3 regions of the Bacillus yunxiaonensis genome follow, and region 2 is predicted to be linked to each of the others. Evidence: riboswitches for the same ligand, from Rfam matches in the RefSeq annotation. Region 2 holds a riboswitch; each other region holds the start of a gene.
What was found. A riboswitch is a leader RNA that binds a small molecule or an ion and turns the genes downstream of it on or off. The one in region 2 is predicted to bind thiamine pyrophosphate.
Positions count from the first base shown of each region.

Region 1: another riboswitch for thiamine pyrophosphate. It lies ahead of thiT (energy-coupled thiamine transporter ThiT); the one in region 2 lies ahead of tenA (thiaminase II).
Region 3: another riboswitch for thiamine pyrophosphate. It lies ahead of thiC (phosphomethylpyrimidine synthase ThiC); the one in region 2 lies ahead of tenA (thiaminase II).

Region 1 covers NZ_JBAWSV010000010.1:82,804-86,092, forward strand. Annotated here, with positions in the region: gene feoB (ferrous iron transport protein B) at 1-1,500, opposite strand, end outside; gene WAX78_RS22115 (FeoA family protein) at 1,497-1,724, opposite strand; TPP riboswitch at 1,923-2,024, shown strand; gene thiT (energy-coupled thiamine transporter ThiT) at 2,113-2,682, shown strand; gene WAX78_RS22125 (hypothetical protein) at 2,757-3,086, opposite strand.
Region 2 covers NZ_JBAWSV010000006.1:6,073-9,361, reverse strand. Annotated here, with positions in the region: gene WAX78_RS17400 (ABC transporter permease) at 1-378, opposite strand, end outside; gene WAX78_RS17395 (ABC transporter ATP-binding protein) at 375-1,124, opposite strand; gene tenA (thiaminase II) at 1,093-1,788, opposite strand; TPP riboswitch at 1,875-1,975, opposite strand; TPP riboswitch at 2,035-2,143, opposite strand; gene WAX78_RS17385 (SH3 domain-containing protein) at 2,668-3,289, shown strand, end outside.
Region 3 covers NZ_JBAWSV010000003.1:274,872-278,160, reverse strand. Annotated here, with positions in the region: gene thiC (phosphomethylpyrimidine synthase ThiC) at 119-1,879, opposite strand; TPP riboswitch at 2,138-2,253, opposite strand; gene WAX78_RS10685 (arsenic transporter) at 2,457-3,289, shown strand, end outside.

The DNA.
Region 1 (3,289 bases), on a different contig from region 2:
TGTACTGCGCCATAACGTTTTCGCTTGCGGCACACGATAAGGTGGAAGTTCAATTACAAAAATAGATTTTTCTTGCTTTAAAACCGTAACAGACATAATTTTTGTAACGACTAGTGCAAGGACAATACCGATAATATATAAAGAGAACACAACGGTTGCTTGACTATGTGGGAAGAAGACCCCCGCAAATAATGCATATACAGGTAGACGTGCTGAACATGACATAAATGGCGTCACTAAAATCGTAAGCAGTCTCTCTTTCTCCTGTTCAATCGTTCTCGCAGCCATAACACCTGGTACATTACAACCAAATCCAATAATCATAGGAATAAATGCTTTTCCATTTAGTCCAAAAAACTCCATAATACGATCCATGACAACAGCAATACGCGCCATATATCCAGAGTCTTCTAATAATGAAATGAAGAAGAACAATGCAAGGATTTGTGGAACGAATACGATTACCGCACCGACACCGGCAATTACGCCATCTGTAATGAGCGCTCGAATAAATTCAGATGCCCCCATATTAGTTAAAGCTGTTGTTACCCAATCTGTGAACGGTCCCCCGATAAATGCATCAAGTTGATCAGATAAAGGTGTTCCAATCCACGAAAACGTCACCTGAAAAATGAAATACATGATCCCTAAAAAGATCGGAAGCCCCCAAATTTTATGGGTAATTAATTTATCAATTCGTTCAGAAAAAGGAATGCTTCCTTCTTTCTCATGACGAATAACATTTGTTTTCAACTTTTCAATATACGCTGCACGTGCTCCGTACATATGCTGTTCCAGCGTTATGTCTAGTTCTGCTTCTAATGCAGAGCGGATTGCTACAAGTTCCTTATAAATAGGCAATTGATTTAACTCTTGTTCTACTACTTCATTATTGCTCAAAAATTGAAGTGTAAGCCATCTTGGGTGCTCATAATTCGTTTGTTGCAGTTTATCCATAACTTGCTGAATTCCTGCATCTACCTTTTCACCATAAGAAAGAATAAGTGGCTTCTGTTCTACATGATCACTCTCGTGAAGAGAAGCTAATAATTCCTCACAGCCTTTTCCGCTCCTTGCAATAACCGGAATGACTGTTACACCGAGCATTTCAGTTAGTTTCTTCACATCAATTATAATGCCACGCTGCCTGGCAACATCTATCATATTTAAACCAATTGAGAGCGGCTTACCAAATTCTAATAATTGCAAAGTTAAATGCATATTACGTTCGAATTGAGAAGCGTCTACAATGTTTAACATATGATGAAATTCGTCTGTTAAGAGAAATTGTGTAACAACCCCTTCATCACGTGACACAGGGTTTAAATTATATACACCTGGTAAGTCTATTAAAGTTCCCTTCTTATCTTTTAACTTACCAATCTTTTTTTCTACAGTTACTCCGCTCCAGTTCCCTACATATTCATAAGAACCAGTAAGCGCATTAAATAATGATGTTTTCCCCGTATTCGGGTTCCCTAGTAAAGCAACTTTATTCACGCCAATTCCACCTTTATCATTTTCGCATCACAATGGCGAATAGAGATTAATTGCCCGCGGCATTCTAATGTACACGGACCATTAAACATTGCCTTTTGTTTTACACAAAGTTCGCATCCTTCAGCAAATCCAAATGAAGCTAAACGACGTTTTAATAATTTATCAAGAGATTGTAAATCTTTCACACGTACTTTTTCATCTATATTCATATCAACTAAGTTCATGATTTCTCCCCCTCAGACGATAACGATAATTATTATCAATATCAATTATAACATGAACTCCAAAAGAAAGACTATACAATATTGTGTCAATTTATCACTATTTTTTACGGTTTTATCTTATATAACATAGCTATGCTAAAATTTATTTTCCATTCTTATCCATTTTAATTTACAATAATATTAACAATCTAAGAATCTCGTTGTCACAGGGGGAGCCACGTCGCTGAGAGGGAACACATCGTTCCGACCCTTTGAACCTGTTAGTTAATGCTAACGCAGGAATTGTGCAAACGTATATACATAAATAGTTATTTGTAACTTGTATATTTCAATATTCCCCTATGATAATGATTCTTTTTTTGTAACTTGGATGTAGGGGGATTTATACATGCGTAATACAAATTTACAAGCGATGATAGAGGCAGCGATTCTTGCAGCACTTGCATTAGTCATCGACATTTTGCCGCTATCTATTAAACTTCCAACAAGCGGTTCTATCTCATTTGCTATGATTCCAATTTTTATTATCGCTTATCGCTGGGGATTTAAAGCTAGTTTCTTAAGTGGTCTCGTTTGGGGATTACTACAAATTGTCGTAGGAGATGCATACATTTTAACGCCTGTACAAATGTTTATTGAATACTTCATTGCATTTGCTTTTATCGGCTTTGCTGGATTATTTCATACACCAATTCAACAAGCACTTGCCAATAGTCAAAAAACAAAAGCAATTATGTATATCATTATTGCTACATTTATCGGCAGCCTAGCTCGTTACTTCTGGCACTTTATTGCCGGCGTTATTTTCTTTGGTCAATATGCACCAAAAGGACAGTCAGCCGCTTTATATTCCTTCATCATAAACGGCAGCACAATGATTGGTTCTTTCATATTATGTGCAATTTTACTTGTCATTTTATTTACAACAGCACCGCGCTTGATTACGAAACGCGCTTAATCATAGAAAAAGAGCAGATTGCTTCTATAAGCGACCTGCTCTTTTTCTGTGCCTTAGTTTTCCATGTTACTTTCCTAATGTGAATCTGTGTGTCTTACAATTTCAGGAGTCTGAAAATGGAGTGTATCCACCTCTCGGCTGCTCTCTCGCTCATTTTTACCGTTATGCTTATGAATCCAAGATTTCATCTCATTCCATAAAACAACTCTATGCATCTCATACCCTATGTGCTGCTTCTTTATTTTCTCTTTATAGCTCGCATTCCATTTGTACCACACAATTTTATCATGTGAATCTACCCATGTTTCTTGTTGATCAACTACAGTTTTACAACCTTCATTATTAGCTAACATAATCATATCATTCTCTAATAATAAAGAAAGAGCCGCCGAGTGCCTCTCCATTCCCCTACTCCTTTCTTTTTTAGTGCTTGCCTTATTTCCCTAAAATGTGTGTGCCTTACACATACGTAGTGTATACAAAAAAGGTAGTACAAACTATCGATTTACCTTACAAAAAACCTTACAAAATTGTAAGGTTTTATTATACATCATAATATGTAACTATTATATTATTTAAGAGTTCTAATTATATATAAGAATACGTT
Region 2 (3,289 bases):
TACTGTGACAACAACCTTACTCCAAATAGAATAGCCAAACCACAAAACAAATAATGGTGCCAAAGCTGTAACTGGAATCGTTTGGGAAGCAACTAATAGTGGATAAAATGCTTTCTCAGCAAATGAGCTCATACTCATCACCATTGCTAAACTAACACCTAATACAACGGAAATGACAATACCAATAACTGTAACAGAAAGAGTTGCTGGTAAATGCACCGTAAGCAATATATCCCGCAAATCCCATATTTTTTGAACAATGGCACTTGGGGATGGTAAAATGTACATTTCATCGAGAATCCGCGCCCCTACTTCCCAACCAATAAGAAAAATAGCAGCAACAATAAAAGCTGGAACATAGTCTACAATTCTCTTCATACAAGTACCTGTCTTTGTAACATCCCAATGAGTTCATCTTTTAATGCCAGCATTTCTGGACGATGCAAATCCTTTCGAGATCGTTCTTGTCCAAGAGGTACAATCCGCTCTGTTAATGATGTAATGGGCTGCTCTGTTACGATAAAAATACGATTGGAAAGATAAAGCGCTTCCTCTACATCATGTGTAATAAATACAATCGTTTTTTGCCAATGTTTCCATTGTTCAAACAGCCACTCTTGCAGATATGCTTTCGTCAATGCATCGAGTGCACTAAATGGTTCATCTAATAGTAAAAGGTCGCCGCCCGTTAACAACGTACGAATAAAAGATACACGTTGACGCATTCCACCTGATAAATCTTTTGGCTGTTTATTTTCATACCCTTGCAGTCCAAACTGCACCAATAATTTTCGTGCTTGCATTTGTGCTTCTTTTTTCTTCACACCTTGACATTCAAGAGGCAATGCTGCATTTTCGATAATCGTTCGCCATGGAAGTAACATATCTTTTTGTGGCATATAACCAACAGGATGATTCGTTTCTCCAATTACATCAATAGTGCCCTCGCTTGCTTCCTCAAGTCCTGTAATGAGTCGAAACAATGTACTTTTTCCGCAGCCACTCGGACCAATAATACTAACGAATTCTCCTTGTTGTACTGCAACATCAAGATTCGCTATAATCTGCTTCTCCTCATAATGAAAGGAAACATTATGAAATTGTAGTATGTTCTTGCTCCTCAAAACCCCACATCTCCTTACGATATGCCATATCCCAGAATAAATATTCAAAACGACTGGAATATAAGAAGATTTCTTCTAAACGATTTCGTTCTTCTTCTGTTTTTCCAATTGTAATTTCATTAAATAAATCAATTAACCACACGCAAAGATTTCCATATTCTTCAGAACTATACCCTTGAATCCACTCGCCAAAAAATTCATGATCGCGTGCTCCTGGAATATCATTCAAGCGCTTTCCAATCTCCCAATAACTCCACATACATGGAAGCAACGCTGCAATTAACTCAGCAAGTGTACCGTTTTGTGATACAGACATCATATAGTTTGTATATGCTAGATTCATAGCAGACGGCTTTGCTAATTCCATTTCTTCAACAGAAATTCCTAAACGCTTTGCATATTGTTTATGAATCGTCATTTCTCCATTTAAAATTCCATCGATTTGTTCAGCAAACTTCGCCATTACTTTTGGATTTGTTGCTTTTACAACACCAATTGCATATAATTTTGCGTAATCTAACAAATACAAATAATCTTGAACAATATAATATTGAAATCTATCTTTCTCTAATGTTCCATCTCCCATACCTGTTACAAATGGGTGATTATGACTCTTCTCCCAAACAGGTTGCACCTTTTCAAATAGTCTTTCACAAAATGTCATCTCCGCTTCCCCTTCCTGTATATATGTTTCCAAATAAAAAACCACTTCTATATAAGAAGTGGTCCACAGCAAACAAAAGAAAAACCTATTTGTTGTTTCCACTTCCCTACGCTAGTATCACCTAGATCAGGTTATAAGGGTTAAGGTTTCTACCTCTCTCAGCTTTCAAGCACCCCTAGTGGTGTTCTATAAAATTTTCAATAAAAAATCCCCGTTTCTATACGCAAAGAAACGGGGACGTTATATATATCGTCCAAATTGCTTCCCTACGCTAGCATCATCTAGATCAGGTTCAAGGGTTAAAGACTATAGGTCTTACTCTCAGCTAGCAACACTAGCTCCCCTAGCATTATATTCATTTAACATAGTCAGTATACCATCGCCATATATCATCGGCAACTCTTTTAAGTTATAAAGTCAAATTTCCATATGTGTTAATTTTAGACAAAAAGTGATTAGTTAGGTCACTCTATGTCTTACGAGAGACTTTTCATCTTAAAGCTTTCCCCTAAAATATCAATGTTTTGAGCGAGATAAAGTGAAACTTCCATCAGGGGGGTTCTTCATCCTCCACTAACGGTTATCTCCCACCTATCTTCTTTGTTTTCTCAGAACTTTGAGGTGGGAGTCTTACTGCCCTAAAGTAGCGGGATAAAATATCATTCTATGTATTTTGTAAGTTCAGAAAAACGCAAATTCCTTCTATCTATTTCCATAACACTGATAAATCTGCTATCCTTTTATTATATGACTTTATAGTATTAAAAAATGTTCATTTATTTTTCAGTATTACATTTCTATGCATACAAGACAAATTAAATATTGTTATATTATAATTAAGGATATAGAAATTTATTACATAAGGAGGCCTCTAATTATATGAACATGAAAGCCGCAGCAATGACAGCAGCTACTGTCGCAGTCGCTTCTATGCTCCCGTCTATGACAGATTCCACTGTACAAACCGTATCAGCACAGCAAAAAACAAAAATAAAAATTGGTTATGTAAAAACGAATACATTACAAGTGTACACTAGCCCTAAAGCAACAGATTCTGTTATTGAAACCATTCCAAAGAACACTCCAGTTACAATTCTTGAAACAACAAACGAATGGTATAAAATTCACACTCAAAATAAAACTGGCTATGTAAAAAAAGAAGCAATTTCTTTAGCAAAAACAAGCAATAGTAAGCAACAATATATCGTTAATGCAGATGCATTAAACGTTCGCTCTGAGCCAAATACGCAATCTGAAATTATTGATGTATTACCGAATGGAAAATTTGTTACGATTCAAGAAGAACAAGAGGGATGGTATAAAGTTATACATAATGGAACAAGTGGCTATGTAAAGAAAGAATTTTTATCTAACGTAGCTCAGCCATTAGTAAAAGGAATTACTGTACAAGGCGGAAGTTCTTATTATGTGGCTACTCCAGTATTAAAAGTACGCAGCGGTGCAGGAACAAATACAGCTATTATTGGCTCTTTACAGAATG
Region 3 (3,289 bases), on a different contig from region 2:
TTTTTATGTAAAGTATAACAAAATCCCCCTACTCTCGCGCAGCAGGGGGACTATTATCTATATTAGGTTAGGTACACATGATCATAGATTAAGAGGTATTCAGAATGATACTTTCTAATTATCGATATAATTGACTGCCTGTGTCTTTAAACTCTTCTGCTTTTTCTTTCATACCTTGTGAGATTGCTTCTGTTGTTTCTAAATCATTCTCCTTTGCATACTCACGAATATCATGCGAAATTCTCATACTGCAAAACTTCGGACCACACATTGAGCAGAAATGCGCTGTCTTCGCTCCTTCTGCTGGTAATGTTTCATCGTGATACTCCATTGCACGCTCAGGGTCTAATGATAAATTAAATTGATCACGCCAGCGGAATTCAAAACGCGCTTTCGAAAGGGCGTCATCACGCTGATGTGCTGTTTTATGACCTTTTGCAAGGTCAGCAGCATGCGCGGCAATTTTGTACGTAATAACACCTTCACGAACATCATCTTTGTTTGGTAAGCCAAGATGCTCTTTTGGTGTTACGTAGCAAAGCATTGCAGTACCGAACCAACCAATCATTGCTGCTCCAATCGCAGAAGTAATATGGTCATAACCCGGCGCAATGTCTGTCGTTAACGGTCCAAGTGTATAGAACGGTGCACCATGACAAATGTCGAGCTCTTTATCCATATTCTCTTTAATAAGGTGCATCGGTACATGTCCTGGGCCTTCAATCATCACTTGCACATCATGCTTCCAAGCAATTTGCGTAAGTTCTCCTAATGTTTCCAGCTCAGAAAATTGAGCTTCGTCGTTTGCATCCGCAATTGAACCAGGGCGTAACCCATCTCCAAGAGAGAAGGAAACATCGTACTTCTTCATAATTTCACAAATCTCTTCAAAATGTGTATATAAGAAGTTCTCTTGATGGTGATATAAACACCACTGGGCCATAATCGAACCGCCGCGTGATACAATTCCTGTTACACGCTTTGCTGTAAGCGGAATGTAACGAAGCAGCACACCAGCATGAATTGTAAAGTAATCTACTCCTTGCTCCGCTTGCTCAATTAGCGTATCACGGTATACTTCCCACGTTAAATCTTCCGCGATCCCGTTTACTTTTTCAAGTGCTTGGTAAATCGGTACTGTTCCAACTGGTACAGGCGCATTACGAATAATCCATTCACGCGTCGTATGAATGTTTTTCCCAGTAGAAAGGTCCATAATTGTATCTGCACCCCAGCGTGTTGCCCACGTCATCTTCTCTACTTCTTCCGCAATCGACGATGACACAGCTGAGTTCCCGATATTCGCATTTACTTTCACGTGGAAGTTACGTCCGATAATCATTGGTTCTGCTTCCGGATGATTAATATTTGCTGGTAAAATAGCACGGCCTTCAGCAATTTCTTGACGCACAAATTCTGGTTCCACACCTTCACGAATCGCCACATATTCCATCTCTGATGTGATGATACCTTTACGCGCATAATGCATTTGCGTAACATTTTTCCCAGCTTTTGCACGAAGCGGCTTACGTCCCATTTGCGGGAATATAGGCGTATGCTTAGCTGCTGTTTTCACACCATCATCTTCCGGTTTCACTTCACGGCCTTCATACTCTTCTACATCTCCATGTTCCACAATCCAGCAGCGGCGCGGCGTTGGAATCCCCTTTTCTAATTCCACTTTGTAATCAGGATCAGTATAAGGACCACTCGTATCGTACACACGAATAGATTGATTTGGTACACCATTTGTATCGCTTTGTGCAATCTCGCGCATCGGTACTTTCATATCTTCACGTGTACCTTCTACATATACCTTCTTACTTCCCGGTAAACTTGACTTCAACTCAATTTGCTCAGCTGAAACAGATTGTTTCATAATTATGTTTCCTCCCCTGTGTCTTAGCGAAGTAACCTCCGCTTTTCTTTAGATCCAGCTTCGCCTCCTAAACCTCTAAGAACCCTCCGCACGAGAAAACAAAAAGCGCTTTCTGTGCGAAAGAACCTTAGCCAACGGGTCTAAACAGTCGGCTCCGCCTTTCTTGTGACCAGGACGAGAACTAGCGGCCAGTGTATGCTCAAATAAAAAAGCCAGGTCCATAATAAAGAATAGGACCTGGCAACATAAGGCATTGTTATGTAAAGCCGTTAACTTCCCTCCGCTGGTACGAACCAGATCAGGTCCAAAGAGTCAAGAAGTTTCAACGCACTTCTCTCTCAGCCCAGCTCTCTTGGGCACCCCTAGTTTATCACTGATTAAATTTTTACTACGCTCCTATCATACATCATTGTCTGAAAAATGCAAAGGTATTTATATTATTTCTTTTCCTTATTCAAAAAATGGGTATTTCACTTAATACAGGCTGCTTCCCCACTACATACATATAGAATATAAGCCAGTGAGGACGTATGTCTTATGCAAACTTTTCACTATAAGAACAGGGGTGAAAGAGTTGATAAACCTACAATCTACAATAACCATACTCGCTTTTCTCGGAACCACGCTCATCATCTTTTGGCGTCCCAAAGGGATGAATGAAGCAATTCCAGCAACAGTTGGTGCAGTGATTGTCATTTTAAGCGGTGCCGTTTCTCTTACCGACTTGGGTGATATTAGCTCAAAGATTATTGGCGCCGCCATAACAATTATGGCTACCATTGTTATGGCAATCGTACTAGAGAGTTTCGGCTTTTTTTATTGGTGCGCCGTTCAACTTGCTAAAAAAGCAAAAAGCTCTGGTATTCGCCTCTTTTGGTATACAAATCTTCTTTGTTTTCTCATGACATTATTCTTCAATAACGATGGTAGCATCTTAATTACAACTCCCATTTTACTGCTTTTGTTACATCATTTACGACTCAAACATGATCAAAAAATACCTTACTTACTAAGTGGTGCACTCATCGCTACTGCATCAAGTGCGCCAATTGGTGTAAGCAATATTGTAAATTTAATCGCCTTGAAAATTATTGATATGGACTTATACATGCACACAGCCATGATGTTTGTTCCCGCTACGTTAGGTCTCCTTTTTATGTCATTTCTGTTACTCCTTGTTTTTCGGAAAAAAATCCCTGAAAAACTCCCGGTCTTATCGACATACTTAGATGAAAATTTCGTTAAAAAACCCTTTCACCCACTGCAACCACGTCCCGCAATTGATGAAAATCGTAAGCGAACAAGGTTTATGCTTGGCATTCTATTATTTGTTTTATGCGTTCGTCTCAGCTTATTTATCGCATCTTTCTTCCAATTTCCTATCGCCATTGTAGCAGTCATTGGCTCCAT